Regions from separate parts of the Pseudomonas glycinis genome, predicted to be linked through region 2. Evidence: predicted binding sites of a transcription regulator. Region 2 holds the regulator's gene; each other region holds the start of a gene.
What was found. Region 2 encodes sigma-54, which starts transcription at its own class of promoters, with help from an activator protein. Its sites were predicted from a motif close to ANTGGCATNNANNTTGCTNT; they were not measured.

Region 1 (7,295 bases), on a different contig from region 2:
GGTGACGTTGACCCGACGGATTCACCCGGCGCCTCTGCACCCCGCGCCGATGGAGCCGCGCTTCTTTATCAAGCGCGTGCCGCAATCGCTGAGCACGGTGCTCGGCGCCGGTCTGATCATCGGTTCGTTCTACGGTCTGGCGCCGCTGTATGCATCGCAACAGGGGCTGACGACCGAGCAGGTCGGTCTGTTCATGGGTAGCTGCATTTTTGCCGGTCTGCTGGTGCAGTGGCCGTTGGGCTGGTTGTCCGACCGTTATGACCGCGCGCTGCTGATACGCTGCTTTGCCGGGTTTCTGGCGGTGGCGGCGTTGCCGTTGGCGATCATGCCGCAGGTGCCGCTGGAGGTGTTGTTCGTCGTTGGTTTCTTCTGTTCGCTGGTGCAGTTCTGCCTGTATCCGCTGGCGGTGGCGTTCTCCAATGACCACGTCGAAGGCGATCGCCGCGTGTCGCTGACCGCCATGCTGCTGGTGACTTATGGTGTTGGCGCGAGCATCGGGCCGCTGCTCGCGGGCGTGCTGATGAAGTTTCTCGGCAGTCAGAGCCTGTATGCGTTCTTCAGTTTCTTCGCGTTGGTGCTGGTCTGGCGGATTCGTCCGAAAGCGGTCACCAACCTGCACCAGGTCGACGACGCACCGCTGCATCACGTGGCAATGCCGGACAGCATGTCGAGCTCGCCGCTGGTGGCGGCGCTTGACCCGCGTGTCGATGAGCAGGTGGTGCAGGAGCAGATGGTCCAAGACCCGGCGCCGGTCACTCCTGAGCCTGAGCCTGAGCCCGAAGCGCAGCCGGAAGCAGTCGTTGAAACCGAACTGGACAGCGGCAATGACGATAAGCCTGCGCCGGATATCAGTGGTGGCAGGCCCTGAATCGAAGGTAAACATCGGCGCATAAAAAAGGGCAGTCCTGTGCGGGACTGCCCTTTTTATTGGTCACTGCGACTCAGAGATCGTCTTTGTCGAAACGCCGTGCTTCACGCTGCAACTGGTAAACGAAACGCTCGACGTTGCGCGCAGCCTGGCCACTGATGTTGTGGAAGCGCAGACCGGCGAAGGTGATGTTGAGTTTTTCTTCGAAATGCAGATAGCGCAGTTCGACCGATGTTGGCTGGTTGCCGAACAGCGGCGGGGCGATCAGGCGATCGTAGACCTGGCCCAGTTGCAGGCGATCAGTGATGTCGCCTTCGAAGCGGAACTTGCAACCGGTCGCAGAAATATCCAGCAGCTTGCCCTGCAGAGGAACCTTGAGCTTTTCGCCGCCCAGTTCAACGCTGACCAGATCGGTGAGCTTCAACGCAGCGCGGAAGGCGTTACGGCGCTGGTGATAGACCACTTCGCTCGGCAGGTCGCCGGTGTAGAAACGGTCGCCGTCGGATTCTTCGATGTTCAGCGTGCCGTTGCATTCCCAGGCGATGCGCACGCCGTCATGAAAGCCTTCGACCTTGAACGGTTCGCCAGCCTGGAGGAAGCGCTCGCCATCGCGTGGAATCATTTCATCCAGCGCAATCGTTGCGGTTTCGCGGTCGACCTTGATCAGGTAACTCTGAAAACGCTGGCTGCGTTCATGGAAGGTGATGATCAGCGGATCGTGGCTGTCTTGCAGCTGGCGCAGGTTGCTGGAGATTTCCAGTGGCGTGGTGAGCACCTTCGGAGGCTGCGGAGCATCATCCGCGCTTAGGGTGTTGGACACGGTTCTTCAATCTCCAGACAAAATAAGACTACGACTGGCCAGTATTTTGCCAGCATGTTGCGCAAGTGGATAGTGCAGGGCCAGCGAATGGCTCATGCCTGGCTGAGCGTTCGCGGCTTGACCGGTTTGGCAAAGGTCCCGCTGGCGTCGTACAGCGCTGGCGGCTCACCGCCGGTGAGAATCTTCAGCTGGTTGGCCGTAGTCGCCTGCTGGATCTGGATCGACTGGCCGTTCTTGATGTTGGCCGCCTGGCATTGGGCGATCAGCGCGGTCAGGGCGTCGCCCTGGGTCAGCAACTGGTCGCCAATGCTGGACTGGCTGGCCAGTTGCTCAAGACCTGTGCGATCAGTCGGCAGGTTGAGGCTGGCGAGGATTTCGCTGCGCTTGCGGCCATGCTGCTCGAGCAGAATGATCAACGCTTGCTTGGTCGCCAGAATTTCTTCCAGCAACGGCATGTCGCGACCATGCAAAGCGAGGGATTCGGTTTGCAATAACTCCAGCAATTGTTGCGCTGGAGCAAAGTCGTCGTTGATCAGTTGCAATAAGTTAGTGTCGTGCATGGCTGGCCTTGGGGTTTAAGCGTCCAAAAGCCTGGCGCCGGCAAAAGCCTAGCGCTGGGCTTCGAAGTTGAGCAGTTTGCTGGCTACACGGTTGCTGTCGACTTTATAGCTGCCATCGGCAATCGCGGCTTTCAACTCGGCCACACGGGCTTTGTCGACAGCAGGCTGATCGCGCAGCTTGTCAGTGACCTTCTGCAACTGTTGAGCCTCATTGCTGAGGTGTACCGACTCCCCGCTTTTGGCGACATTGGCCTGTTCGGCCTGGGTATTCAGCGGCGCGGAGGGGCTGTTTTCAGCGCTTTCCTTGGCGTTGCTGGTACGTGTGCTGCCGGTTAGTGACGAGGAACTGTTCAATCGGTTGAAATCGATAACCATGATAAAAAACCTCTGGGAATTTGGACGCTTGCCATGTTTTCGGCTATCCCCTGAAAAACTTTAGGCCCAATCAACCATAAGCTTGCATGCGCCGTTGCGAGACCTGCTGCGGCACAGTTTAGGGAAGCGACGGGATCGGCGCCAGTTTTCTCCACGAGGCTTTTACATGGCCACTTCGACCTGTCCCGGCGCAATCACCTGCGCCTTGATAACTCTTTGAGAATTAAGGTTTTTTACTCGAATCTGTTCTTTCATGCCGCCATTGGAAAGCGCTTCCCCCGGCATGCGTACGGCAAGGGTGCCGCTGCGCGCAGTGATCACCACCTGGTCACCCTTGCGCACCACTTCGGCCTGTTCCAGATGCACCAGGGTGATGACCTGATCGGCGACCGTTGGTCGGGTAAGTTTCTGCCCGATCGCTTCGTCGACGGAAGTCAGGAAACCCTGGTTGATCGTGCTGACGTCGCGCTCGCGCAAGGTCACATCCTGCGGCTCGATAATGCCGGCGCGTTTCAGCGGACGAGTGGTCGTCACGATCTCGCGAAACAGGCGGACTTGAGCGGGTACGAACACCGTCCAGGGCGAACTGCCTTCGCAGCGAACCTTCACCGTGACGCGGCCCAGCGGGCGTGCCGGGCTCTCCAGCGTGGCTGTCAATTCCTTGTCGCACATGGGCATGCGCATGCGCGGGTCGAGCTGGTTGACTTCGATTTCGTAGCGGCCTTCGGTTTGACTGGAAGCCAAATAGTCTTCTACGGTGAATTCAAGAAAGCCCTGAGTCACGCCGATAAGCATATCAGGCAAGGTAACCGCATCTGCATGGGCAGGACTGCCAGCAAGCAAGCAGCAAACGGCGGACACCGCGCAAAGCCCTTTGCGAAGGGAGGATGTCAGGCGTCGGGAAAATGTCGTTTGAGCGTTCATACGAGTTAAAAAGCAAGCGCCGTGCCGTTTAGCAATGAATGTGCGTCGCAACAACACTTGGCGTTGGTGTAGGAGTCTGGGCATGGCTGGTGTAATGGATTCGGTGAACCAGCGCACGCAACTGGTAGGGCAGAATCGCCTCGAGCTGCTGTTGTTCCGTCTCGACGGGCCGCAGCTCTACGGGATCAACGTGTTCAAGGTACGGGAAGTGTTGCAATGCCCGTCCCTGACGTTGATGCCCAAATCCAGTCCTGTCGTGTGCGGGGTAGCGAATATACGGGGAGCGACCATTCCGATCCTGGATCTGGCAATGGCAACGGGCTCCGGTGCGTTGAAAGACAAGAACAGTCCGTTCGTGATCATCACGGAGTACAACACCAAGACCCAGGGTTTCCTGGTCCGCTCGGTGGAGCGCATCGTCAACATGAACTGGGAAGAGATCCATCCGCCACCCAAGGGTACCGGCCGCGATCACTACCTGACGGCTGTGACCCGGGTCGACAACCAGTTGGTCGAAATCATCGACGTCGAGAAGGTGCTGGCCGAAGTGGCGCCGACGCCGGAAGCGATTTCGGTGGGCGTGGTCGATGTCGAGACGCAGACCAAGGCGTTGTCGCTGCGGGTGCTGACGGTCGATGACTCGTCGGTGGCGCGCAAGCAGGTCACGCGTTGTCTGCAGACCATCGGTGTCGAAGTGGTGGCGCTGAACGACGGCAAGCAGGCGCTGGATTACCTGCGCAAGCTGGTCGACGAGGGCAAGAAGCCGGAAGAAGAGTTCCTGATGATGATTTCCGACATCGAGATGCCGGAGATGGACGGGTACACCCTGACGGCGGAAATACGCGGCGACGCACGCATGCAAAAGCTCCATATCATCCTGCATACTTCGTTGTCGGGGGTATTCAATCAGGCGATGGTCAAGAAAGTCGGTGCTGATGACTTCCTCGCCAAATTCCGTCCTGATGACCTCGCATCCCGGGTAGTCGACCGGATCAAAGCAGCAGATATCAGCTAGGGGCCTTCTGCCCCTGGCGGTCAACACGATTTAAGAGGCGGCATCATTGTCTACGGGTAATTTGGATTTCGAACAGTTCCGGGTCTTCCTGGAAAAAGCCTGTGGCATTCTGCTCGGTGAAAACAAGCAGTATCTGGTCTCGAGCCGTCTCAACAAACTGATGGAGCAGCAAGGCATCAAGTCCCTGGGTGAGCTGGTACAGCGCATCCAGACCCAGCCGCGCAGCGGTTTGCGCGAGCAGGTGGTCGATGCCATGACGACTAACGAAACCCTGTGGTTTCGCGACACCTATCCGTTTGAAGTCTTGAAGAACAAGGTACTGCCGGAAGCGATCAAGGCCAGCCCCAACCAGCGTCTGCGGATCTGGTCGGCGGCCTGCTCGTCGGGACAGGAACCGTACTCGCTGTCGATGTCGATCGACGAGTTCGAGCGCAGCAACCTGGGTCAGTTGAAGATGGGTGTGCAGATCGTTGCCACCGATCTGTCGGGCCTGATGCTCAATAACTGCAAGACCGGCGAGTATGACAGCCTGGCGATCGGTCGCGGTCTGTCGCCGGAACGCCTGCAACGCTACTTCGACCCGAAAGGGCCGGGGCGCTGGGTGGTCAAGGCGCCGATCAAGAGCCGGGTGGAATTCCGGTCGTTCAACCTGCTCGACAGCTACGCGGCGCTGGGCAAGTTCGACATCGTGTTCTGCCGCAACGTGCTGATCTACTTCTCTGCCGAAGTGAAGAAGGACATCCTGTTGCGCATTCACAGCACGTTGAAGCCGGGCGGGTACCTGTTCCTTGGCGCTTCGGAAGCGCTGAACGGATTGCCGGATCATTACCAGATGGTTCAGTGCAGCCCGGGGATTATTTACAAGGCGAAATAAGCGGTTTGCGCTGATACAAAAAACGGGAGGCCCGCAAAGGCCTGCCGTTTTTTTATGCCCGAATTATTTTCCACGAGCCCCCTGTGGGAGCGAGCCTGCTCGCGAAAGCGGTCTGTCCGTAAGACAGTTGACGCCTGACACGCCCCCTTCGCGAGCAGGCTCGCTCCCACTGGGATCTGCGTTGACCTAGGCAAGGACGGCAAGCGGCAGAAAAGCGGCATCCGGCGGTAACCGGTTGCCGCTTTTCTGGCATTGCCGCTTAGCCTGTTCGGCGCAAAGCCCCGGAATACGGGGCTTTGTTCATTTGGCACGGCGCTTGCTAAAGCTCAGATACGAAAAACCGGTCACCTGAAGGTTCCCGACATGAGCATCAGCTTCGACAAAGCGCTGGGCATTCACGAAAAGGCATTGGGCTTCCGCGCCCAGCGTGCCGAAGTGCTGGCCAACAACATCGCCAACGCCGACACCCCGAACTACAAGGCGCGGGATCTGGATTTCTCCAAAGTGCTCGAAGCACAGACCGAGAAGACCAAGACCGGCGGCCACTTTGCCCTGAACATGACCAACAGCCGGCACATCGAGGCTGAAGGTCTGGGCAATGGCGACGAGTCGCTGATGTATCGCACGCCGATGCAGCCTTCGATCGACCAGAACACCGTCGACGCTCAACTGGAACAGTCGAACTACGCGGAGAACGCCGTCGGCTTCCAGGCCAGCTTCACCTTGCTCAACAGCAAATTCAAAGGGCTGGTGTCAGCCCTGCGCGGAGAATAATCCATGTCCCTGTCCAGCGTTTTCAACATTGCCGGCAGCGGCATGAGCGCGCAGACCACACGCCTGAACACCGTGGCGTCGAACATCGCCAACGCCGAAACCGTTTCGTCGAGCATCGACCAGACCTACCGCGCGCGCCATCCGGTGTTCGCTACCATGTTTCAGGGCGGCCAGGCCGGCGGCAGCAATTCGCTGTTCCAGAACCAGGACGCGGCCGGGCAGGGCGTGCAGGTGCTCGGCGTCGTCGAAGACCAGAGCAATCTTGAAGCGCGCTACGAGCCGAACCATCCGGCTGCCGACGCCAAGGGCTACGTCTACTACCCGAACGTCAACGTGGTGGAAGAAATGGCTGACATGATTTCTGCGAGCCGCTCGTTCCAGACCAACGCGGAAATGATGAACACCGCCAAAACCATGATGCAGAAGGTACTGACCCTGGGTCAGTAATAAGGGGCGACTGCCATGAGCGTTACGGATACCACCAGCAGCCTGAGCATGAACGACATCCTGGCCAACTCGTCGAAGAAGGCCAGCAGCACGACGTCGGGCGGCATCGCTTCGGCGACCAACAGTGCCACCGGCGGCCAGGCGCTGGGCAAGGATGCTTTCCTGCAATTGCTGGTCACCCAGCTGAAAAACCAGAATCCGCTCGACCCGCAGGACAACAGCGCGTTCGTTGCGCAACTGGCGCAGTTCAGCAGCCTTGAAGGCATTACCACGCTGAACTCCACCGTCAGCGGCCTTGCCGGCAACTACAACTCGTCGCAGGCATTGCAAGCGTCGTCGCTGGTCGGTCGCAACGTGATCGTGCAGACCAACACCGCCCAGCTCGATGACCCGAGCAAAGGTCTGACCGGTTCGGTCACCGTGCCTTCGTCGATTGCCGGCGGCACCGTGACCATCACCGACAAGGACGGCAAAACCGTGCGCACCATCGACCTGGGCAGCCGCGCTGCCGGCGATGCCAGCTTCACTTGGGACGGCAAGGACACTGCTGGCACCGTGGTGCCGGTCGGCACTTACACGTTCAAGGCCAACGCACCGATCAACGGCACCGCGACCGACTTGGCGACTTATCTGCCAGC
Region 2 (7,295 bases):
GACGAGAAACAGCGCGGCACCCTGATCACCAGCACCCGCATGACCGTGTTCCCGCAGCAGGAATATGCGCAGACTGCGCAACCCGTTAGAATCGAGGGCGCTGGCGGCGTATCGACTGGCGTCGGAATGAAAGCGTACCTGAAGGACAGCAGGATACACCTGCAATCGAACGTAAGAGGACAGTATGAGGCTCGTTAAAACCCTCCCTATTTTGCTCAGTCTGGGCGCAGCACTGGGAAGCGCGAGCGCCTGGTCCCTGCCGAACGATCAGCAGCAGCCTATCCGCATTCAGGCCGACGACGCCCAACTGGACGACAAGAATGGCATTGCCACCTATAAAGGTGACGTGATCATTACCCAAGGCTCGATGATCGTTAAAGGCAACACCGTGACCATGACGCGCGCGCCCAATGGCGACATCGATGTGGTGACCTCGGTCGGCAACCTGGCCTATTTCGAGCAGTTGCAGACCCAGGGCGACGCCAACCCGGTCAAGGGCTACGGCGTGACGATTCAATACCACGCCCAGCAGAATCGGGTGGTGCTGATCGACAAGGCCAAGGTTATCGACAAGGACAACAACGTCACCCAGGGCGAAAAAATCGTCTACGACACCGTGAAGAAACTGGCCAGCGCCGGTCGCGCCACGGGCAGCAAGGTCACCGAATCGCGCCCGCGCATCGACATGGTGATCCAGCCGAAGAAGAAAACCGAAGAGAAATCCCAGTAATGGCAACTCTGAAAGCTCAGCACCTGGCCAAGGCCTATAAAAGCCGCCAGGTCGTGCGTGACGTCAGCCTGTCGATCGACAGCGGGCAGATCGTCGGCTTGCTCGGCCCGAACGGCGCAGGCAAGACCACGTGCTTCTACATGATCGTCGGCCTGGTGCAGGCGGATCAGGGCCGTGTGCTGATCGATGATCTGGACGTCAGCCACCAGCCGATGCACGGCCGCGCCAAGGCCGGTATCGGCTATCTGCCGCAAGAAGCGTCGATCTTCCGAAAACTGTCGGTCGCCGACAACATCATGGCGATCCTCGAGACCCGCCCGGAGCTGGACAAGGCCGGTCGGCGCAAGGAGCTGGAAAGCCTGCTGCAGGAATTCCACATCAGCCACATCCGCGACAACCTCGGCATGAGCCTGTCCGGTGGTGAGCGCCGCCGGGTGGAAATCGCTCGCGCCCTGGCCACTGCGCCGAAATTCATCCTGCTCGACGAACCGTTCGCCGGTGTCGACCCGATCTCGGTCGGCGACATCAAGCAGATCATCCACCACCTCAAGGCCAAGGGCATCGGTGTGCTGATCACCGACCACAACGTCCGTGAGACGCTGGATATCTGCGAAACCGCTTACATCGTCAACGACGGTCAACTGATCGCAGAAGGTGATGCCGAGACCATCCTGGCCAACGATCTGGTCAAGGAAGTGTATCTGGGTCACGAGTTCCGCCTGTAAGCGCGACAGCGCTGTATCGATTCAAGGCGCATTTATCCGCTTTAATTGTTACGGCGCTCTAGGCAAACACTTCAGTTTCAGGCATATAATTTGCTTAAGTTTGGCGCTTCGGCGCCCTGTAGTGGATGGCGCAAAGCGCCGGCGAATAAGGTGTTAAGCCCCTGCCATGAAACCATCGCTAGTCTTGAGAATGGGCCAGCAGCTGACGATGACACCGCAGCTGCAACAGGCCATCCGCCTGCTCCAATTGTCGACCCTGGACCTGCAACAGGAGATCCAGGAGGCTCTGGAATCCAATCCGATGCTCGAACGCCAGGAAGAAGGCGACGACTTCGACAATGCCGATCCTCTGGCCGACAACGCCGAACAGAAGCCCGCCGAAATCCAGGAACCCTCCTACCAGGAAACCGCCCCGACGGTGGACAACCTCGAGGATGGCGAGTGGAACGAGCGCATCCCCAACGAACTGCCAGTGGATACCGCCTGGGAAGACGTCTACCAGACCAGCGCCAGCAGCCTGCCGAGCAGCGATGACGATGAGTGGGATTTCACCACCCGCACATCCGCCGGCGAGAGCCTGCAGAGCCATCTGCTTTGGCAACTGAACCTGGCGCCGATGTCCGACACCGATCGCCTGATCGCCGTGACCCTGATCGACTGCATCAACAATCAGGGCTATCTGGACGAAACCCTCGAAGAAATTCTTGAAGCGTTCGATCCTGAACTGGACATCGAGCTCGACGAGATCGAAGCCGTCCTGCATCGCATCCAGCAATTCGAGCCTGCCGGGATCGGCGCCCGCAACCTCAGCGAATGCCTGCTGCTGCAATTGCGTCAGTTGCCCGCGAAGACGCCGTGGCTGACCGAGGCCAAGCGTCTGGTAGCCGATTACATCGACCTGCTCGGCAGTCGCGATTACAGCCAGTTGATGCGCCGGATGAAGCTCAAGGAAGACGAGCTGCGCCAGGTCATCGAACTGGTGCAGAGTCTCAATCCGCGTCCCGGTTCGCAGATCGAGTCGACCGAAGCCGAATATGTCATTCCCGATGTGATCGTGCGCAAGGACAACGAGCGCTGGCTGGTCGAGCTGAACCAGGAATCGGTGCCACGTCTGCGCGTCAATGCCCAGTACGCCGGGTTTGTGAAACGTGCCGACACCAGCGCCGACAACACTTTCATGCGCAACCAGTTGCAGGAAGCCCGCTGGTTCATCAAGAGCCTGCAGAGCCGCAACGAAACCCTGATGAAAGTGGCCACGCAGATCGTCGAACATCAGCGCGGTTTCCTCGAGTACGGCGACGAAGCGATGAAGCCGTTGGTATTGCATGACATCGCCGAAGCGGTCGGCATGCACGAATCGACGATTTCCCGGGTGACCACACAGAAATTCATGCATACCCCGCGCGGTATTTATGAGCTGAAATACTTTTTCTCCAGCCACGTCAGCACCTCCGAAGGCGGCGAATGCTCGTCCACGGCGATCCGCGCGATCATCAAAAAACTGGTCGCCGCGGAAAATCAGAAAAAGCCGTTGAGTGACAGCAAGATCGCTGGTTTACTGGAGGCACAAGGCATTCAGGTGGCTCGCCGCACCGTCGCCAAGTACCGCGAATCCCTCGGAATCGCGCCTTCGAGCGAACGCAAGCGGTTGATGTAAGCCACGTTACAGCGTTCCAGTGGCAGGCTTTTCGGCCTGCCGCTTTATGCTCTGGCAACGAAGGAGAAGCTGTATGCAAGTCAACATCAGTGGACACCAACTGGAAGTGACCCAACCTCTGCGTTCCTACATCGAGGAAAAACTCCAGCGACTGGAGCGACATTTCGACAAGATCACCAACGTGCAGGTCACGATGTGCGTCGAAAAGCTGAAGCAGAAGATCGAAGCCACCTTGCATATCCCCGGCAGCGAAGTGGTCGCCAACGCAGAAGATACCGACATGTACGCTGCGATCGACTCACTCACCGACAAGCTGGATCGCCAACTCAAAAAGCATAAGGAAAAGACCCAGAGCCTCCTCCAGGGCGCGACCGGTCGTTAACACCCCTATCCCATGATCCGACTTGAAACCATCCTGACCCCCGGCCGTTCCCAAGTGAACGCGCCGGGCGGCAGCAAGAAAAAAGCCCTCGAACAGATTGCCAACCTGATCCACCGCGAAGTGCCGGATCTGGCGATGCAGGAAGTCTTCGAGGCGCTGATCGCCCGTGAAAAACTCGGTTCCACCGGTTTTGGCAACGGCATCGCCATTCCCCACTGCCGCCTCAAGGGCTGCACGGCACCAGTCAGTGCCCTGCTGCATCTTGAAGCCCCAATCGATTTCGACGCCATCGACGGCGCTCCGGTGGACCTGCTATTCGTACTGCTTGTCCCGGAAGCCGCAACCGACGCGCATCTGGAGTTGTTGCGCCAGATCGCCAGCATGCTCGACCGCAAGGAAGTTCGTGAAAAACTGCGCAGCGCCGCGAGCAACGAAGCCTTGTACCAGGTTGTACTGGACGAGCAGAACGGGCACTAATCATGCGTTTGATCATTGTCAGTGGCCGTTCGGGCTCGGGTAAAAGTACCGCCCTGAATGTCCTTGAGGACAACGGCTACTACTGCATCGACAATCTGCCGGCCGGTTTGCTGCCGGAACTGGCCGAGCGTGCGCTGATTCACACGGAACTGGCGCAGCCGCTGGTCGCCGTGTCGATCGATGCGCGCAACCTGCCCAGCCATCTGTCACGCTTCCCTGAGTTGCTCGAAGACGTGCGTGCCAAGCATATCAAGTGCGATGTGCTGTACCTGGACGCCGACGAGGAAACCCTGCTCAAGCGTTTTTCCGAGACCCGTCGTCGTCACCCGCTGAGCAACGCCAATCGCTCACTGGCCGAGGCGATTCACGACGAAACCGCCCTGCTTGGTCCGATCGCCGATCTGGCCGACCTGAAAATCAACACCACCAGCCTGAATCTGTATCAACTGCGCGATACCCTGAAGTTGCGTCTGTTGAATCAGCCTGAGCCCGGCACGGCGTTTCTGGTTGAATCATTTGGCTTCAAGCGCGGCATGCCGGTCGACGCCGACCTCGTGTTCGATGTGCGCTGCCTGCCCAATCCGTACTGGAAACCCGAGCTGCGCGCTCAGTCCGGCCTCGATGCCCCTGTGGCCGATTATCTGGCGCAGCAGCCGGATGTCGAAGAAATGTATCAGGACATCTACGCCTACCTGAACAAGTGGCTGCCACGTTTCGCCGCCAGCAACCGCGCCTACGTGACCATTGCCATCGGCTGCACCGGCGGGCACCACCGCTCCGTCTACCTGACCGAACGTCTGGGCCAGGCCCTGCAGAAAACCCTGAAGAACGTCCAGGTTCGCCACCGCGACCTCACCTAAAGGATCCACACCGCGATGCCTGCTCGTGAAATCGAAATCATCAATAAGCTGGGTCTGCATGCTCGGGCATCGGCCAAATTCGTCGGCGTGGCCGGTCAGTATCCAGACTGCACGATCCGGGTGGGACGCACACCTGAAACGACTGTCGACGGCAAGAGCATCATGGCAATGATGATGCTCGCGGCGGGTAAAGGCACCAAAATCCATTTGAGCACCGAAGGCGAACAGGCTCAGGAAGCCATGGACGCATTGGTCGATCTGATCGAAAGATATTTCGACGAAGGTGAATAATCCGCGAGGCGGGGACACTGTTCCTCGCCTCCATTCACCCCAACGCCGTATCCATCACCATCATCAAACAAAACCCGACCAACAGGCCCAGACTTGCCAGCTTGTCATGCCCATGACGGCGCGACTCCGGAATCACTTCGTGGGTCACCACTAGCAACATCGCCCCGGCCGCCAACGCCAGTCCCAGCGGCAACAGCACTTGAGCCAGACTCACCAGCCACGCGCATACCAGTGCAAATACCGGTTCGACCAGCCCAGACGCCGCGCCGATGAGAAACGCCCTGAACCGTGACATCCCCGCCCCGGCCAGCACCAACGCAATCACCAGCCCTTCCGGCACATCCTGCAACGCAATGCCCATCGCCAGACTGTCGGCGTCCGCCATCCCGCCGCCGGCAGACACCCCGACCGCCATGCCTTCCGGAATGTTGTGCGCGATGATGGCGAACACGAACAGCCAGATTCGTGGTGGAATCACCGGATGCTCCAGCGTGCCGACGAGCATCTCCGGCGAGGCACCCGAAACGCGCCGATCCACCAGATACAGACCGAACGCGCCGAGCAGGATGCCGAAGCAGATCAGGCCACTGGCGGCCCACGGCGTAAGACCAAGACTCTCCGCCGCAGCAATGCCGGGCACGATCAGCGAAAACGCCGTCGCCGCCAGCATCACCCCGGCACCAAATCCCAGCAAGGTGTCGCTGAGTGCCTGCGGCATGCGCCGGACCACCAGCACCGGCACGGCGCCAAGCGCCGTGCCCAAGGCGCAGATGGCACCGCCCTGCAAGGCGCGCAACAGCCGCGGTTCCAGATTCAGCCACTGCAAACCGTGGGCGACCAGCAAAGTCATCCCCGCCAGCAGCAACAGCGAGCCCACCGCGTAACGAAACATGCGCCCGCTGCCAATCGCCAGTGTTTCCGTGCCCATAGTCAGCCCTGATTGTTTTTATTGAAGGCTTAAACCAGTGCGGCCTGATAGCGCGCAGCAACTTCCGGCCAGTTGATCACGTTGTAGAACGCGTTGATGTATTCCGGGCGACGGTTCTGGTAACGCAGGTAGTAAGCGTGCTCCCAGACGTCGAGACCAAGGATTGGTGTGTTGCCGGTCATCAGCGGGCTGTCCTGATTGCCGCTGCTTTCCACGACCAGTTTTTTCTCCGGTGTCACGCTGAGCCAGGCCCAACCGCTGCCGAAACGGGTCAGCGCGGCCTTGGTGAAGGCTTCCTTGAAACTGTCGAGTCCGCCCAGTTGCTCGTCGATGGCCTTGGCCAGAGCGCCGTTGGGCTTGCCGCCACCGTTGGGCACCATCACTTCCCAGAACAGCGAATGGTTGGCGTGGCCGCCGCCCTGATTGATCACCGCCGCGCGAAGTTTTTCCGGCAGCTGCTGGACGCTGGCGACGAGTTTTTCCACCGGCCACTCGGCAAACTCGGTGCCTTCCACGGCGGCATTGAGGTTGTTGATGTAGGTCTGGTGATGCTTGGTGTAATGGATTTCCATGGTCTGCGCATCGATGTGCGGCTCGAGGGCATCGTAGGCATAAGGCAAGGCAGGCAAGGTAAAAGCCATTTCAGTGGACTCCATACTGATGGGGATTTGAGGCGCGGCGGGCATTGCCGGTGTCCGGATGCAGCAGGCGCTGGGTGCGCGGGTACTCGCCGTGCTCGCTGATGAAATTCAACAGTTCGACGTAGGTTTTGCTGCTCTGGCGCAACGCCGCCTCACGCAGCGCCGGGCGAAGGCGTTCGTCCTGCATGGTCTGCAACAAACGTTGATGGATAGCGCACAGGTATTCGGCGCTCTCCTCCGGTTGGTTCAGGCGCAAATGCAGGTCGGCGAGGTTGTGATGAGAGACGACGCAGGCCGCCACCGCTTCGTCGGCATCCGCCCAGCGTTCGAACAACACTTGCGCCAGGGCCAGGGCTTGCAGGTAAGCCTCACGGGCGTCGATCAGTTCGCCCAGCATGAAGCAGCGATTGGCCCGTTCGATCGTGCGTTTCCAGTGCTCCATGGTGAGCCTCCAAAGCGGTTGCGGGGTTTACACGCCGCCGGCGGTGAGTTTCTCGGGGTTGAGCAACTCTTCCAGCTGGCTGCGCGACAGGTCGGTGTGTTCCAGAGCGACGTCGATCACCGCGCGGCCTTCCTTGTAGGCCTGCTTGGCGATTTCGGCGGC
Region 3 (7,295 bases), on a different contig from region 2:
CGTGTTGTCCGCGCGCTCGATAAACGTGCCCAGACGAATAAAGCGAAACGCGTCGTTGCGCATGATCGTGCCGTATGAGGCGCCACGAAACAGGTGCGAACGTTCCTTGATCCATTCGCAAAACCGGCTCATGCCATAACGACTCAGTCCCTGTTCGGCGATGCCGCGAATTTCCAGCCAGGTCGCGTTGATGTTTTCCCACATGTCCGCAGTGATTCGCCCGCGTACCGCATGAGCACTGGCTCGCGCTGCACCAAGGCAGCTGTAGATACTGGCCGGGTTGGCCGCATCCAGTGCGAAGAAATGCAGCAGGCGCTCTGCGTGCAGGTCGCCGTGGCGTTCAAGGTAATCGTCCAGGGTGCCGGTGATCAGCAACGGCATGGCGAGTTCGTGCAGACCGTCGCCGCGCCCGTCCTGCGGCATCAGCGACAGCGAATAACTGATGTCGAGCATGCGCGCGAGATTCTCCGCACGCTCCAGGTAACGCGACATCCAGTACAGATCCGAGGCAGTTCTACTTAACATGGCAAGCTTCCTTCAATCCTCGACTACCCAGGTGTCCTTGGTGCCGCCGCCCTGGGAGGAATTCACCACCAGGGAGCCTTCACGCAACGCGACACGGGTCAAACCGCCAGGCACCACACGGGTTTCGCGACCGGACAAGACAAACGGACGCAAATCGATATGGCGCGGTGCAATGCCGTTTTCGACAAAGGTCGGACAGGTCGACAGCGATAGCGTCGGCTGCGCGATGTAGGCATGGGGTTTGGCTTTGATGCGCTCACGAAAGGCATCGATTTCCGCCGTCGTCGCGGCCGGCCCGACCAGCATCCCGTAACCGCCGGAGCCTTGGGTTTCCTTGACCACCAGTTCCGGAAGATTGGCCAGCACGTGGGACAGCTCGGACGGGTTGCGGCACTGCCAGGTCGGCACGTTTTTCAGAATCGGTTCTTCGTCAAGGTAGAAGCGGATCATGTCGGTGACAAACGGATACACCGATTTATCGTCCGCCACGCCGGTGCCGATGGCGTTGGCCAGCACCACGTTGCCGGAACGATAGGACGACAGCAGCCCCGGCACGCCGAGCATCGAGTCCGGGTTGAATGCCAGCGGATCGAGGAAGGCATCGTCGAGGCGGCGATAGATCACGTCGACCGCTTTCGGGCCGTCAGTGGTGCGCATGAAGACTTTGTCGTCACGCACGAACAGATCTGCACCTTCGACCAGTTCCACGCCCATTTCCCGCGCCAGAAAGGCATGTTCGAAGAACGCACTGTTGAAGCGTCCCGGCGTCAGCACCACCACGCTGGGATTGTCGATCGGGCTTGAGCTCTTGAGAGTGTCGAGCAGCAGATTGGGGTAGTGATCGATCGGGGCGATGCGCTGGGCGGCGAACAGTTCGGGAAACAGGCGCATCATCATTTTGCGGTCTTCGAGCATGTAGCTGACGCCGCTGGGTGTGCGCAGGTTGTCTTCGAGAACGTAATAAGTGCCATCGCCATCGCGCACCAAATCGACGCCGGAGATATGCGAATAGATGTCGCGGTGCAGATCCAGGCCCTGCATTGCCAACTGGTATTGCTCGTTGGCCAGCACCTGTTCGGCGGGAATGATCCCGGCCTTGATGATGCGCTGCTCGTGGTAGAGGTCGGCGAGAAACATGTTCAACGCCTTGACCCGCTGAATGCAGCCGCGCTCGACAATCCGCCATTCACTGGCCGGAATGCTGCGAGGAATGGTGTCGAACGGAATCAGGCGCTCGGTGCCCTGCTCGTCGCCATAGAGCGTGAAGGTGATCCCGGCACGGTGGAACAGCAGATCGGCCTCGCGGCGGCGCTGCGCGAGCAGCTCGTCGGGCGTCTCGGCCAGCCAGCGGGCAAATTCCCGGTAATGCGGGCGAACCAGGCCGCCGGCATCGTACATCTCGTCAAAATAGGTGCGGATCATGCCGTACTCCTTGTCACTCCGGACATACAGGCCTTCGCAAGGCCCGTGCCATCGGCATAAACGCTTTGATTTCAATCGGTTGTAGATCCACGCCGAAGGCTGCGCACCATTCCTGTGCGGCAAATGCCCCGGCCCGATTGCCCCCGCTTCATTGCGACGCACTGCATCGCCTATCACCAGCATAGTCAGAGTTGATTTCACTGCCCGGCCACGACTACGGATAATCCGCGCATTCGCTGCAAAACTTCCCCGGCACGCCGCCGCGAAGTAGACAGCTCAACTGATCTGAACTGCCTTGGCAGCCCCGTCCCGACAGGACTTTATTGCATACCCGTCTTCCCTTTTAGCCACCCTCTCCGGTGGCTTTTTTTTGTCCTGGATTCTTGTTTCAGGGTTTTGCCACTGCGATGTGCAGAGCCAGAAACGACAACGGCCGACCCGAAGGTCAGCCGTTGCCCGACAGACAATGCGCAATATCAATTCAACCGGTAACGATTGCGCACCTCCTGCTTCACGCCCCAACCCTCGATAATGCCGCCCAGCGGTTCGACCACGGCTGAAAAGCCTTGCTCGAAATCGCCGATGTCGTCATAGGTTGCGTACATCACTTTGCTCAATTCCAGCGACCAGGCGCCGTCGTCGCGCGCACTGACCTGGGCATTGATGGACTCACCGCGAAATTTGCCTGCTGCCCTGCGCGCCCGCTCCTCGTCCGGGAAAATCGCGTAGAACTCGATGGGATGGAACCGGGAAAAATCGAAACCGCCTTCTTTCATGCGGCGCAGAACGTTGCTGCTGATGTCTTCTTGATAGGCTGTGCTCATGAATCGTCCCCCTCGATTGATGGATAGACTTTCCGTATTCCCGCCCCGGGCCTTTTGGCCTAAGTACTACGGCAACGTGGTTGCGCGCGGGAAACAAGCATGAAGCTGACAAGACCAGACCTTAGCGATCCATTCGCTGATCTCGCTTGCAGAGTAGCCCCAAGAGAGCGCCGCTGCCAAGGCCTGGTTTACGAGATGACAGGAAGTGTTCAGACAGGGGTGATGCTGCGGATTTCGATGCCGTTCTGGGTCTTGAGGTTTTTCACTCCGGCATCGGCGGTGCGCCCTTCCAGATCGTTGAGATCCAGCTTGGCGGCGACCGGAAGAAGCCGCTCTTTGACGAGCCGTGCGGCTTCATCATCGGACGGGCATTCCTCACGTTCGAAGACTTCATCGACAATTTCACCGTGATCATCCACGAAAGTGACTTTCCACTTTTGCATCAGTGCCTCCTCGATCAACCCGTAAATGGGCTTACCTCTATCTCGACTTTTTTCCGCGATAGTTGGTTCAAAAGGATTACAGCCGACAACGGTGAAAATAACCATCCGATCGATAGGGCGGACTCTGTGGCGAGGGGATTTATCCCCTCACCACAAAAGCTCCCTTGCAGAGCGACGTCAGCGTGATCAGTCGTTGCTCGGCTTGTTGACCGCTTGCAGCACGTATTGCGGCAAGGCGAACGCGCCGATGTGGATTTCCGGGTTGTAGTAGCGGGTGACGATGCCGCTGCCGATGAAGCGCTGTTGCAGGGTTTCACGGCTGAGCTTGCGGTAGGCCGGGTTGGTCGAGCCCCAGGCGAAGGTCATCGAACCGCCGATGTAGGTCGGCACGGCGGCCTGATAGAAATGCCAGTCCGGGAACAGGCTGCGCAGGCGACCGGCGGTGGTTTTGACTTCGTCGATCTGCATGAACGGCGTGCCGTTCTGAGTGACGAGAATGCCGCCTTCGTTCAGGCAGCGGTGGCATGCCTGGTAGAAGTTCTCGGAGAACAGCACTTCGCCCGGGCCGATCGGGTCGGTGGAGTCGGAGATGATCACGTCGAATTTTTCAGTAGTGGTGGCGACGAAACGCATGCCGTCATCGATCACCAGGTTCAGGCGCGGATCGTCGTAGGCTCCGGCGGAATGGTTCGGCAGGAATTCCTTGCACATGTCGACCACGGTGCCGTCGATTTCAACCATGGTGATGTGCTCGACGCCGGCGTGTTTGGTCACTTCGCGCAGCATGCCGCCGTCACCACCGCCGATGATCAGCACGCGCTTGGCAGTGCCATGGGCGAGGATTGGCACGTGAGTGAGCATCTCGTGGTAGATGAATTCGTCGGCTTCGGTGGTCTGGATCACGCCGTCCAGCGCCATGACCCGGCCCATGCGCGGGTTCTGGAAGATCACCAGGTGCTGGTGTTCGGTGCGCACTTCGTGCAGCAGTTTTTCCATGCGAAAACGCTGGCCGTAGCCTTCGTAGAGGGTTTCCAGGTACTCGCTGGTCTTGGTGACGGTCATGGTCAAGTGCTCCGATAAATGCGCGGGCGCCATCGTGGGGACGATTGCCCGGGAAAGGCGCGCATTCTACGTTGCCGAAGATGACAGGTCGAACCTCCGGTTGTTTTTTACCAGCGCAAACCACTGTGGGAGCGAGCCTGCTCGCGAAAGCGCAGCATCAGTTGCCGGTGATGGCGACTGACCCAACGTCTTCGCGAGCAGGCTCGCTCCCACAGGGATGACCGTGTGATCGAAAATCAGATCAGATCCGGACGTTGCCCCGTGGCCCGGCAATCGCCCAGATGATCAGGCCCAGCACCGGCAGGAGGATGATCAGCAACACCCAGACGATTTTCATTCCGGTGGAGGCGCCGCTTTTCAGTACGTTGATGATGGCCCAGATGTCGAGGGCAAGGATGATCAGGCCAATCAGACCGTTGAACGTGGAACCCATGGTGTCGCTCCAGAATAGTGGCATGCACTTTTAGGATAGACGGTCGCGCGCAGGGTTCCCTTTTATTGCGTTCAGACGTGAACGGCGACCTTCAAGGCTTCCAGCGCTGGCGCAGCGGCGATGCCAACCTCGGTGCATAACTCGAGCACGCGGGGCACATCGTTGCCGTAGACCAGGACCATTTGCAGCTCATCGTCGAGCAACTGGCTGAAGTTCATCAACGTGTAACCGCCGTTTTCCTTGTTCAGGCTGCTCATCTGCACCTGGATGCGGTTGAGTGCGGTCAGTGCTTCGGTCTTGGCCAGTTGCTTGGGCTTGAGATTGAAATCCACGCCCGGACCAAACGAGGCAACGATTTGTGCGAACAGATCGACGTAGGTATCGGCCTGAAACAGCACGGTTTCCGGCAGGCTGCCGACCACTACCCACTCACCCAGCGGGATCGGGAAAGTATCGTCGTAGTTGATGTCCGGATTGGCGGCCAGAAAAGCCTCGGCATCGGCGTAGGCCTGAGCGGCTTCGTCGGCCACTTTCAGAATCTCATCCTCGCCCATGCAGCCGGAGCTGATTTTGCTGATGAGTTCGACGAGTGCGGCTTTCATGAGGGCGGATCCTGTGGCGGAGGTGAATTTTCAGGGCGCGAAGGATAGCGCATTCTGCCCTTCGCCACAGTCCGTGGACTTTACGCCAGCAACTTTTCCAGCTGCGCGGTGGTGTCGACCGCGCCCATGGTCCGCGCCGCATCCAGCGCGGTCACGCCATTGGCGTCCTTGGCTTTCGGGTCTGCGCCCTGGCCGATCAGGTAGTCGACGATTTCAACGCGGTTGAACATTGCCGCCATCATCAGCGCGGTACGGCCGTCGAAGGAAGAACCTTCAATCTCGGCGCCCGCCTCGACCAGCGCCTTGACCACCGCCAGATCGCCCTTGAACGCAGCGCCGGCAATCGGGCTCTGGCCGTTGCCATTGCGCATTTCCGGATCGGCCTTGTGTTTAAGCAGGACCTTCACCGCATCGACATGGCCGTAGTAGCTGGCGAGCATCAACAAGGTGTCGCCCTTGCTGTTTTTCAGGTTCACCGGCAGCCCGGCGGTGACCAGGCGATCAAGCATCTCGGCATCACCGTCGCGCGCCTTGTTGAAAACCTGCTCGGTGAATTCGGCAGCTTCTTCAGGGGTCATCTGGCGGCTTTGGTCGGACATGGGGCACTCCATTTCGGTCTATCGGAAAGCCGACAGTTTCCCGAGCGCGACGGTGGCTGTCACTCGGTTTTTTCCGAGCGTCCCGATAGCCACACTCAATATCGATGTTTGCCCTGTTGAATTTCAGCGAGGATTTGCTCACTGACATGCACGTAAGTTTCGCTGCCGGGCAACCAGGCGAAGATCGGGTCATCGCCCGTAAGCCCGGGGTCAAAGCCTTCTGTTTTCAAGCGTGTCTTCTGATATTTGAAGGTCCCGGTGGTTTCCATTTTCACTTTCACCCGCAAGAACAACGGCACGGCATAAGCCGGCATGCGTTGCCGGACGAAGCTCAGCAGTTCAGCGAAATCCAGCGTGGCCAAGGATTCGGCGGGAGTAATTGCAGCCATCCCCGCACGCCCGTTGGTGTTGGGGATTTCCACACCGTAGGCCACGGCTTCAGCGATCAGCGGATGTTGCAGCAACAAATTCTCGACTTCGGTGGTCGACACGTTTTCACCCTTCCAGCGATAGGTATCGCCGAGGCGATCAACGAACTGCGCATGGCCGAAACCGATATTGCGCAGCAGGTCGCCGGTGTTGAAAAAGCGATCGCCCTTGTTGAACACATCGTGGAGGACGACGCGGGCGGTTTTCTGCGGGTCGGTGTAACCGTCCAGCGGTGCCTTGTCGTCGATCCGCGCCAGCAGCAGGCCCTGCTCGCCCTTGCCGACCTTGCGCATGAAACCATCATCGCCGCGCAATGGCTCGCCACTGTCATGGTCGTAAGCGACCAGTTCCCACGCCATCAGCGAAAACCCGACGGTGTTGTCGAAATTGAGGATGTTGGTGAAACCGATGTTGCCGTCGCTCGCTGCGTACAGCTCACAAATGTGCTCGACGGCAAAACGCGTCTTGAACTCGGCCCAGGCACCAGGACGCAAACCATTGCCGATCATCTTGCGCACGTCGTGCCGGCTGTCATCGGCGCTGAGCGGTTGCTCGACCAGGTAGCGACACAGCTCACCGACATAGCCGATGGTGGTTGCGCGATAGCGGCGCACGTCACCCCAGAACTGGCTGGCGCTGAACTTGCGGCGGATGGCGAAACCCGAGGCGCCATTGATCGCCGATCCCCAGCACACGCACAGACCCGTGGCGTGATACAGCGGCAAGGTGCAGTAGACGACGTCATCCGGGCGCATATCGAGGGCGATCATGCCGAAGCTCGCCGAACTGCGCATCCAGCGTCCATGCTTGAACACCCCGGCCTTGGGCAGGCCGGTGGTACCGGAGGTGTAGATGTAGAAACACGGATCGTCGAAGAAAATCTGCGCGCTGCTCGGCGGGTTATCGCTACTGGCGTCAGCACTGGCGCTGATCAGATTGACGTAGCCCTCAGGCGC
Region 4 (7,295 bases), on a different contig from region 2:
CTGCCGCCGAGATTGATCGTCTCGATACGTGGGCCAAATATTCGGCACCGATGTGCGGCTCGTGCATGTCCAGCTGCTGCACGCTGCCGGTCGAAGTGAAGATCAAGGATCTGGTGCGCATCGGCGTGGTCGACGAGTTCGAACTGGGCGATCCGCCAAAGAACATCGCCAAGCGTCTGCAAAAGGAAGGTCTGGTTGAGCGCTTCAATCAGAAGTCGGGAATCTTCACCCTCCAGCGCATGAGCAATAACGACTGCTATTACCTGGATCGTAAAACCCGCCTGTGCACCATTTATGACAAGCGCCCGGACACCTGCCGCAACCACCCGAAGATCGGCCCGCGGCCGGGGTATTGCGCTTATAAGCCGAAAGAAGTCGAGCGGGTGCAGAATTTCCGGGCCATCGACAAATTTTGATCGCTGCTGAAGTTTACGGCGGCTGATCGGCCGCCTTCGCGAGCAGGCTCGCTCCCACAATAGAGATCAGTGAACACAGATTTTCTGTTCACCCGAAATCCCTGTGGGAGCGAGCCTGCTCGCGAAGAGGCCAGCGCAAATACCGAATAAAAGCCAGACAAACAAAAACGCCCCCGGTCTCGCGACCGGGGGCGTTTTTTATTCCAGGGCTGGATTACGCCTTGGCTTTCTTGGCAGCGCGGGTACGCTCGCTTTCGTCGAGGATCTTCTTGCGAAGACGGATCGACTTAGGCGTAACTTCGCACAGCTCGTCTTCCTGGATGTATTCCAGAGCCTGTTCCAGGGTGAAGCGAACAGGTGGGACCAGAGCGATGGTTTCGTCTTTACCCGAAGCACGCATGTTGTCGAGCTTCTTGCCTTTGGTTGGGTTGACACCCAGGTCGTTGTCACGGCTGTTCTGACCAACGATCTGACCGTTGTAGATCTCCTGGCCGTGTTCTACGAACAGCTTGCCACGAGCCTGCAGGGTTTCCAGCGAGTAGGTCAGAGCCTTGCCGGTTTCAACCGAAACCAGAACGCCGTTCTGACGGCCGGACATGTGGCCCGACTTCACTGGAGCGTAACGGTCGAAGATCGAGGTCAGGATGCCAGCACCGTTGGTCAGGGTCAGGAACTGGTTACGGAAACCGATCAGACCGCGAGCAGGGATGTTGTATTCCAGACGAACACGGCCCTTGCCATCCGGCACCATGTTGCTCAGGTCGCCCTTACGCAGACCCATCTCTTCCATGACCTTGCCCTGGGATTCTTCAGGGATGTCGATGGTGACGTTTTCGAACGGTTCCTGCTTCACGCCGTCAACTTCACGGATGATCACTTCAGGACGGCCCAGGGCCAGCTCGAAGCCTTCGCGACGCATGGTTTCGATCAGTACCGAGAGGTGCAGCTCACCACGGCCGGAAACCTTGAACTTGTCAGCCGAGTCGCCTTCTTCAACGCGCAGTGCAACGTTGTACAGCAGCTCTTTGTCCAGACGATCCTTGATGTTACGGGAGGTCACGAACTTGCCTTCTTTACCGCAGAATGGCGAGTCGTTTACCTGGAAGGTCATGGAAACGGTTGGCTCGTCAACGGTCAGCGGCTTCATCGCCTCGACGGTGTTGATGTCGCACAGAGTGTCGGAGATGAACAGCTCGTCGAAGCCGCTGATGCAGACGATGTCGCCGGCTGCTGCTTCGTCAACGTCGATGCGGTGCAGACCGTGGTGACCCATCAGCTTCAGGATACGACCGTTGCGGCGCTTGCCGTCGGCGCTGATAGCGACAACCGGGGTGTTCGGCTTGACGCGACCGCGAGCGATACGGCCAACACCGATAACACCCAGGAAGCTGTTGTAGTCCAGAGCGGAGATCTGCATCTGGAACGGACCGTCACGGTCAACAGCCGGAGGCGGAACGTGGTCGACTACCGCCTGGTACAGCGGAGTCATGTCTTCCGCCATGGCGGTGTGGTCCAGACCGGCAATACCGTTCAGGGCCGAAGCGTAAACAACCTGGAAGTCCAGTTGTTCTTCGGTAGCACCGAGGTTGTCGAACAGGTCGAAGATCTGGTCCAGAACCCAGTCCGGACGTGCGCCTGGACGGTCAACCTTGTTGATCACCACGATTGGACGCAGGCCGGCTTCGAAAGCCTTCTTGGTCACGAAACGGGTTTGCGGCATAGGGCCGTCTTGAGCGTCAACCAGCAGCAGAACGGAGTCGACCATCGACATTACGCGTTCAACTTCGCCGCCGAAGTCGGCGTGGCCCGGGGTGTCCACGATGTTGATGTGGTAGCCGTTCCAGTTGATGGCGGTGTTCTTCGCCAGAATGGTAATACCGCGCTCTTTTTCCTGGTCGTTGGAGTCCATCACGCGCTCGTCGTTGAGCTCGTTGCGCTCCAGGGTGCCGGATTGACGCAGGAGTTTGTCTACCAGGGTGGTTTTACCGTGGTCAACGTGGGCAATGATGGCGATGTTGCGTAGATTTTCGATCACTTGTGTATCTCGATCAGAGGATTCGGTTTGCTGACAAGTCATGGCAGCGATTAGCAGTAGTGTCCGGCATGGCCGTTACAGCTTGACGGCGGTGTCGGGGGGCCGGTGACGCAGGCCACAGGCAAACAGCCCCGGGCACTTAGCTCGGTCGATAAACGCGCACATTGGCATGCCCCTCACTGAGCAAATGGTGGGCATGCAGGCGACTCATCACGCCTTTGTCGCAATACAGCAGGTACTGGCGAGTAGGGTCCAGTTCCTTGAAACGTGCGTTCACTGCATAGAACGGCATCGTCTGTACCTCTATGCCGGCGAGCTCCAGCGGGTCATCCTCGGCGGCATCCGGGTGGCGGATGTCGATGACGATCTGACCGGCCAGCGCTTCGCTGACTTCTTCAATTTGCAAATCCTGGCCCAACTCGTCGATTACCCGATCGATCGGCACCAGTTTGGCGTTGGCGAGCGCACGCTCGAGTACCGCCATGTCGAATTCTTTCTCTTCGTGCTCAACCCGGCCCCGCTTGGCGGCAGTCTTGGGGTTGACCGAAATCACGCCGCAATATTCCGGCATGTGCCGGGCGAAATCGGCGGTGCCGATCTCGTTGGCCGTGTCGATGATGTCCTGCTTGTGCGCGACGATCAGCGGCCGCAGCACCAGCTTGTCGGTCACGCAGTCGATCACCGACAGGTTCGGCAGCGTCTGGCTCGACACCTGGGAGATCGCTTCACCGGTCACCAGTGCATCGATGTGCAGGCGTTCGGCGATCTCGGACGAGGCGCGCAACATCATACGCTTCAAAACCACGCCCATATGACTGTTATCGACTTTGCCGAGAATTTCGCCCAGCACTTCCTCGAACGGCACACTGACAAATAGCACGCGTTGCGAGCTGCCGTACTTCTTCCAGATGAAGTGCGCGACTTCCATCACGCCCAATTCGTGGGCACGCCCGCCGAGATTGAAGAAGCAGAAGTGCGCCATCAGGCCGCGACGCATTATCTGGTAAGCCGCCACGGTCGAATCGAAGCCGCCGGACATCAATACCAGCGTCTGCTCCAGCGCACCTAGCGGGTAGCCGCCGATGCCGTTGTGCTGGCTGTGAATCACGAACAACCGTTTGTCGCGAACTTCGATACGGACTTCGATTTGCGGCGCTTTAAGGTCGATTCCGGCTGCACCGCACTCACGACGCAGCTTGCTGCCGACGTATTTTTCCACGTCCATCGAGCTGAATGCATGCTTGCCTGCGCGCTTGCAGCGCACCGAGAAAATCTTCCCGGCCAGCGCATCGCCGTAGTGCTGTTTGCACTTCTCGGTAATGTCGTCGAAGTCGCCCAGCGGGTACTCGTCGATCTGCAGAAAGTGCGCGATACCCGGCATGCAGGTCAGGCGCTCGCCCATCTCTTTCAAGGCTTTGGGGTCGGTAATGCGGGTTTCCAGCTCGAGGTTGTCCCACACGCCGTTCACCACCACGGCCGGGTCCAGGTCACGGAGCACGGTGCGGATGTTCTTGGCCAACTGGCGGATGAATTTCGTCCGGACAGGTCGGCTTTTGATGGTGATCTCGGGGAAGACTTTTACGATAAGTTTCATGAAAACAGCGCGCGAACGGCCAGCCGAAAAAGGGGGGCGCGGATTATAGCGGAAATTGCTCAAGGTTTAACCAGTTAATGTGCAGAAGGTTTTGCTTGCACCAAAACAGGTCATTTCTGAATTTATACGCAACATTAAGGGGCGGAATTTGTCGATTCAGAACCTCGCACGCCTTAATAAGCGTGAATTTGGGGCAAAAAACCCATGCTGGGGCACTGGCATGCAATTTGCTCCCTTGTGAGGCAGGTTGCCTTGGCAGAGTATTCGCGCCGGCATCACCATTATTAAGGGCATCCACTACCCGCCCTAATTCACCCGGAGGACACTATGTCGAAGTCGGTTCAACTCATCAAAGATCATGACGTCAAGTGGATTGATCTGCGCTTCACGGACACCAAAGGCACTCAGCACCACGTGACCATGCCGGCTCGCGATGCGCTGGATGACGACTTCTTCGAAGTCGGCAAGATGTTCGACGGTTCCTCCATCTCCGGCTGGAAAGGCATCGAAGCCTCCGACATGATCCTGATGCCGGTCGACGAAACTGCCGTACTCGATCCGTTCACCGAAGACCCAACCCTGATCCTGGTGTGCGACATCATCGAGCCTTCGAGCATGCAGGGCTACGATCGCGACCCACGCGCGATCGCCAAGCGCGCCGAAGAGCACCTGAAAGCTACCGGTATCGGTGACACCGTATTCGCCGGTCCAGAGCCTGAGTTCTTCATCTTTGACTCGGTGAAATTCAAGTCGGACATCTCCGGCTCGATGTTCAAGATCTACTCCGAGCAAGGTTCGTGGATGTCCGACCAGGACATCGAAGGCGGCAACAAGGGTCACCGTCCAGGCGTGAAAGGCGGCTACTTCCCGGTTCCACCGTTCGACCACGACCACGAAATCCGTACCGCCATGTGCAACGCACTGGAAGAAATGGGTCAGTCGGTTGAAGTTCACCACCACGAAGTGGCAACTGCCGGCCAGAACGAAATCGGCGTCAAGTTCAACACCCTGGTGAAGAAAGCTGACGAAGTTCAGACCCTGAAGTACGTTGTGCACAACGTTGCCGACGCTTACGGCCGCACCGCGACCTTCATGCCGAAGCCACTGTACGGCGACAACGGTTCGGGCATGCACGTACACATGTCGATCTGGAAAGACGGCAAGAACACCTTCGCAGGTGAAGGCTATGCCGGCCTGTCCGATACCGCTCTGTACTTCATCGGCGGCATCATCAAGCACGGTAAGGCCCTGAACGGCTTCACCAATCCGGCGACCAACTCCTACAAGCGTCTGGTGCCAGGCTTCGAAGCTCCGGTAATGCTTGCCTACTCGGCTCGCAACCGTTCCGCTTCGATCCGTATTCCTTACGTGTCGAGCCCGAAAGCCCGCCGTATCGAAGCACGCTTCCCGGATCCGGCTGCCAACCCGTACCTGGCCTTCGCAGCACTGCTGATGGCCGGTCTGGACGGTATCCAGAACAAGATCCACCCAGGCGATGCTGCCGACAAAAACCTGTACGACCTGCCGCCTGAAGAGGCGAAAGAGATTCCACAGGTTTGCGGCAGCCTGAAAGAAGCCCTGGAAGAGCTGGACAAGGGCCGCGCCTTCCTGACCAAGGGCGGCGTGTTCTCCGACGACTTCATCGACGCTTACATCGCGCTGAAATCGGAAGAAGAAATCAAGGTTCGCACCTTCGTACACCCACTGGAATATGAGCTGTACTACAGCTGCTGATCCGGTAGCGCTGCGTAAAGTGGCGCGACAGAAAGAGGCCTCCTTCGGGAGGCCTTTTTTATTGCCCGGCGCAACGCATTTTCCATGTGGGAGCGAGCCTGCTCGCGAAAGCGGTGAGGCATTGAAGATGATGGTGACTGATGCGACGCCTTCGCGAGCAGGCTCGCTCCCACAGGCGATCTGTGGTGTCTGAATGATCTTTGAATGTGTCGCCAGTTGGGCCAACCGCACCACCTGTCCTATGCTGCTACCCATCGTTTCCAATCCCGGTCGATTTCATGGGTCGCACGTTTCTCTACATTCTGCTGCTGATCGCCCTGCCCGCCGCCGCGCAGATCTACAAGTACACCGACGCCAACGGCAACACGGCGTACAGCAATCAGCCGCCGGATGGCGTGCAGGCGCAACCGGTCGAGCTGCCACCGCTCAATCGGGTCGAGCCGCAAGCACCGAGTGCGCCGCAGGCACCCAACGCAGAACAACCGCAACCAGCGCGCAACGCCTATGAAATCCTTGAGCTCGCCGGCCTGCCCACTGACGAGGCCCTGCGCGCCAATAACGGCACCTTCACAGTCAACGTTTTGATCAAACCGCGCCTGCAACCGCCGCATCAATTAAGGCTGCTACTCGACGACCAGCCCTATGGCCAGCCGAGCAACGTGCCGGTTCTGCAATTGATCAACATTGATCGCGGCGAGCATCGCCTGGCCGTGCAAGTGATCGATGGCCAGACTGTCATCCAGCAGAGCCCGCCCGCGGTCTTCACCGTGCAACGGGTGCATACGCCGTGATTCGCGCGGGGCTGGCACTCATCCTGGTGTTGATGTCGACGTCAGCGTCGGCAGAGGTCTTTACCTACATCGACGCACAGGGCAACCGCGTCTATACCGACCAGCCACGCGCCAACGCCAAGCGAGTGCCGATCGCGACGAGCAATCGCATGGCGGTCCCTGCCAACACCGCAGCGCCGATCACCACAGCGAAAAAATCTGCCGAACCAGCGCCCTTTCACTACGACATGCTGCGCATTCTGATCCCGGAGCCCGATGCTACTTTGCGCAGCAGCGCCGGCGAGCTGATCGTCAGCGTCACCAGCGAGCCCGGCCTGCAAAGCGGCCATCGTTATCGCCTGCTGCTGGATGGCAAGGCCACTGGCGAGCCCGGCGTCAGCCCGGTATTTGCGCTGAGCAATATCGATCGCGGCAGCCACAGCCTTTCGATCGAAATCCTCGACGCCGCCGGGCGTACCGTGGAACGCACCGCCAATCAGCCGTTCCACATGCTGCGCATTTCCCTGGCGCAGAAACGTCAGGTCAAACCCTGTGTCGCCGACGATTACGGCGTGCGCCCGGAATGCCCGCTCAAGGACAAACCTGACGAACCGAAAAACCCATTCCTGCGCTTCTTTTAACGTCTGCCGGGCATGCGCACCCTATTGGTGCACTAAACTGCATCTCGCCCACAACCCAACCCATTTTGGTTCGAAACTTCCCGTCTGAGCTGGCTTCGTGCCATA

Region 1: the regulator sigma-54 is predicted to act here: its motif matches at 5,740-5,759, upstream of flgB (flagellar basal body rod protein FlgB).
Region 3: the regulator sigma-54 is predicted to act here: its motif matches at 1,981-2,000, upstream of ACYSTU_RS00520 (circularly permuted type 2 ATP-grasp protein).
Region 4: the regulator sigma-54 is predicted to act here: its motif matches at 4,260-4,279, upstream of glnA (type I glutamate--ammonia ligase).

The regions. Positions count from the first base shown of each region.
Region 1 is NZ_JBTYHF010000001.1:318,305-325,599, reverse strand. It holds gene ACYSTU_RS01475 (MFS transporter) at 1-868, shown strand, start outside; gene ACYSTU_RS01470 (flagellar brake protein) at 942-1,688, opposite strand; gene ACYSTU_RS01465 (flagella synthesis protein FlgN) at 1,781-2,248, opposite strand; gene flgM (flagellar biosynthesis anti-sigma factor FlgM) at 2,297-2,623, opposite strand; gene flgA (flagellar basal body P-ring formation chaperone FlgA) at 2,786-3,547, opposite strand; gene ACYSTU_RS01450 (chemotaxis protein CheV) at 3,630-4,562, shown strand; gene cheR (protein-glutamate O-methyltransferase CheR) at 4,609-5,436, shown strand; gene flgB (flagellar basal body rod protein FlgB) at 5,800-6,210, shown strand; gene flgC (flagellar basal body rod protein FlgC) at 6,214-6,657, shown strand; gene flgD (flagellar hook assembly protein FlgD) at 6,673-7,295, shown strand, end outside.
Region 2 is NZ_JBTYHF010000011.1:58,270-65,564, forward strand. It holds gene lptC (LPS export ABC transporter periplasmic protein LptC) at 1-198, shown strand, start outside; gene lptA (lipopolysaccharide transport periplasmic protein LptA) at 185-730, shown strand; gene lptB (LPS export ABC transporter ATP-binding protein) at 730-1,455, shown strand; gene ACYSTU_RS23985 (RNA polymerase factor sigma-54) at 1,622-3,112, shown strand; gene hpf (ribosome hibernation-promoting factor, HPF/YfiA family) at 3,186-3,494, shown strand; gene ptsN (PTS IIA-like nitrogen regulatory protein PtsN) at 3,507-3,971, shown strand; gene rapZ (RNase adapter RapZ) at 3,974-4,831, shown strand; gene ACYSTU_RS24005 (HPr family phosphocarrier protein) at 4,847-5,122, shown strand; gene ACYSTU_RS24010 (ZIP family metal transporter) at 5,157-6,050, opposite strand; gene ACYSTU_RS24015 (superoxide dismutase) at 6,080-6,691, opposite strand; gene ACYSTU_RS24020 (DUF2753 family protein) at 6,693-7,133, opposite strand; gene ACYSTU_RS24025 (class II fumarate hydratase) at 7,161-7,295, opposite strand, start outside.
Region 3 is NZ_JBTYHF010000001.1:120,932-128,226, forward strand. It holds gene ACYSTU_RS00515 (alpha-E domain-containing protein) at 1-525, opposite strand, end outside; gene ACYSTU_RS00520 (circularly permuted type 2 ATP-grasp protein) at 538-1,947, opposite strand; gene ACYSTU_RS00525 (ribonuclease E inhibitor RraB) at 2,424-2,771, opposite strand; gene ACYSTU_RS00530 (hypothetical protein) at 2,981-3,214, opposite strand; gene speE (polyamine aminopropyltransferase) at 3,401-4,276, opposite strand; gene ACYSTU_RS00540 (PLDc N-terminal domain-containing protein) at 4,518-4,709, opposite strand; gene ACYSTU_RS00545 (hypothetical protein) at 4,781-5,311, opposite strand; gene ACYSTU_RS00550 (ankyrin repeat domain-containing protein) at 5,392-5,910, opposite strand; gene ACYSTU_RS00555 (long-chain-acyl-CoA synthetase) at 6,006-7,295, opposite strand, start outside.
Region 4 is NZ_JBTYHF010000003.1:418,485-425,779, forward strand. It holds gene ACYSTU_RS09450 (YkgJ family cysteine cluster protein) at 1-416, shown strand, start outside; gene typA (translational GTPase TypA) at 631-2,451, opposite strand; gene thiI (tRNA uracil 4-sulfurtransferase ThiI) at 2,591-4,045, opposite strand; gene glnA (type I glutamate--ammonia ligase) at 4,373-5,779, shown strand; gene ACYSTU_RS09470 (DUF4124 domain-containing protein) at 6,058-6,570, shown strand; gene ACYSTU_RS09475 (DUF4124 domain-containing protein) at 6,603-7,190, shown strand.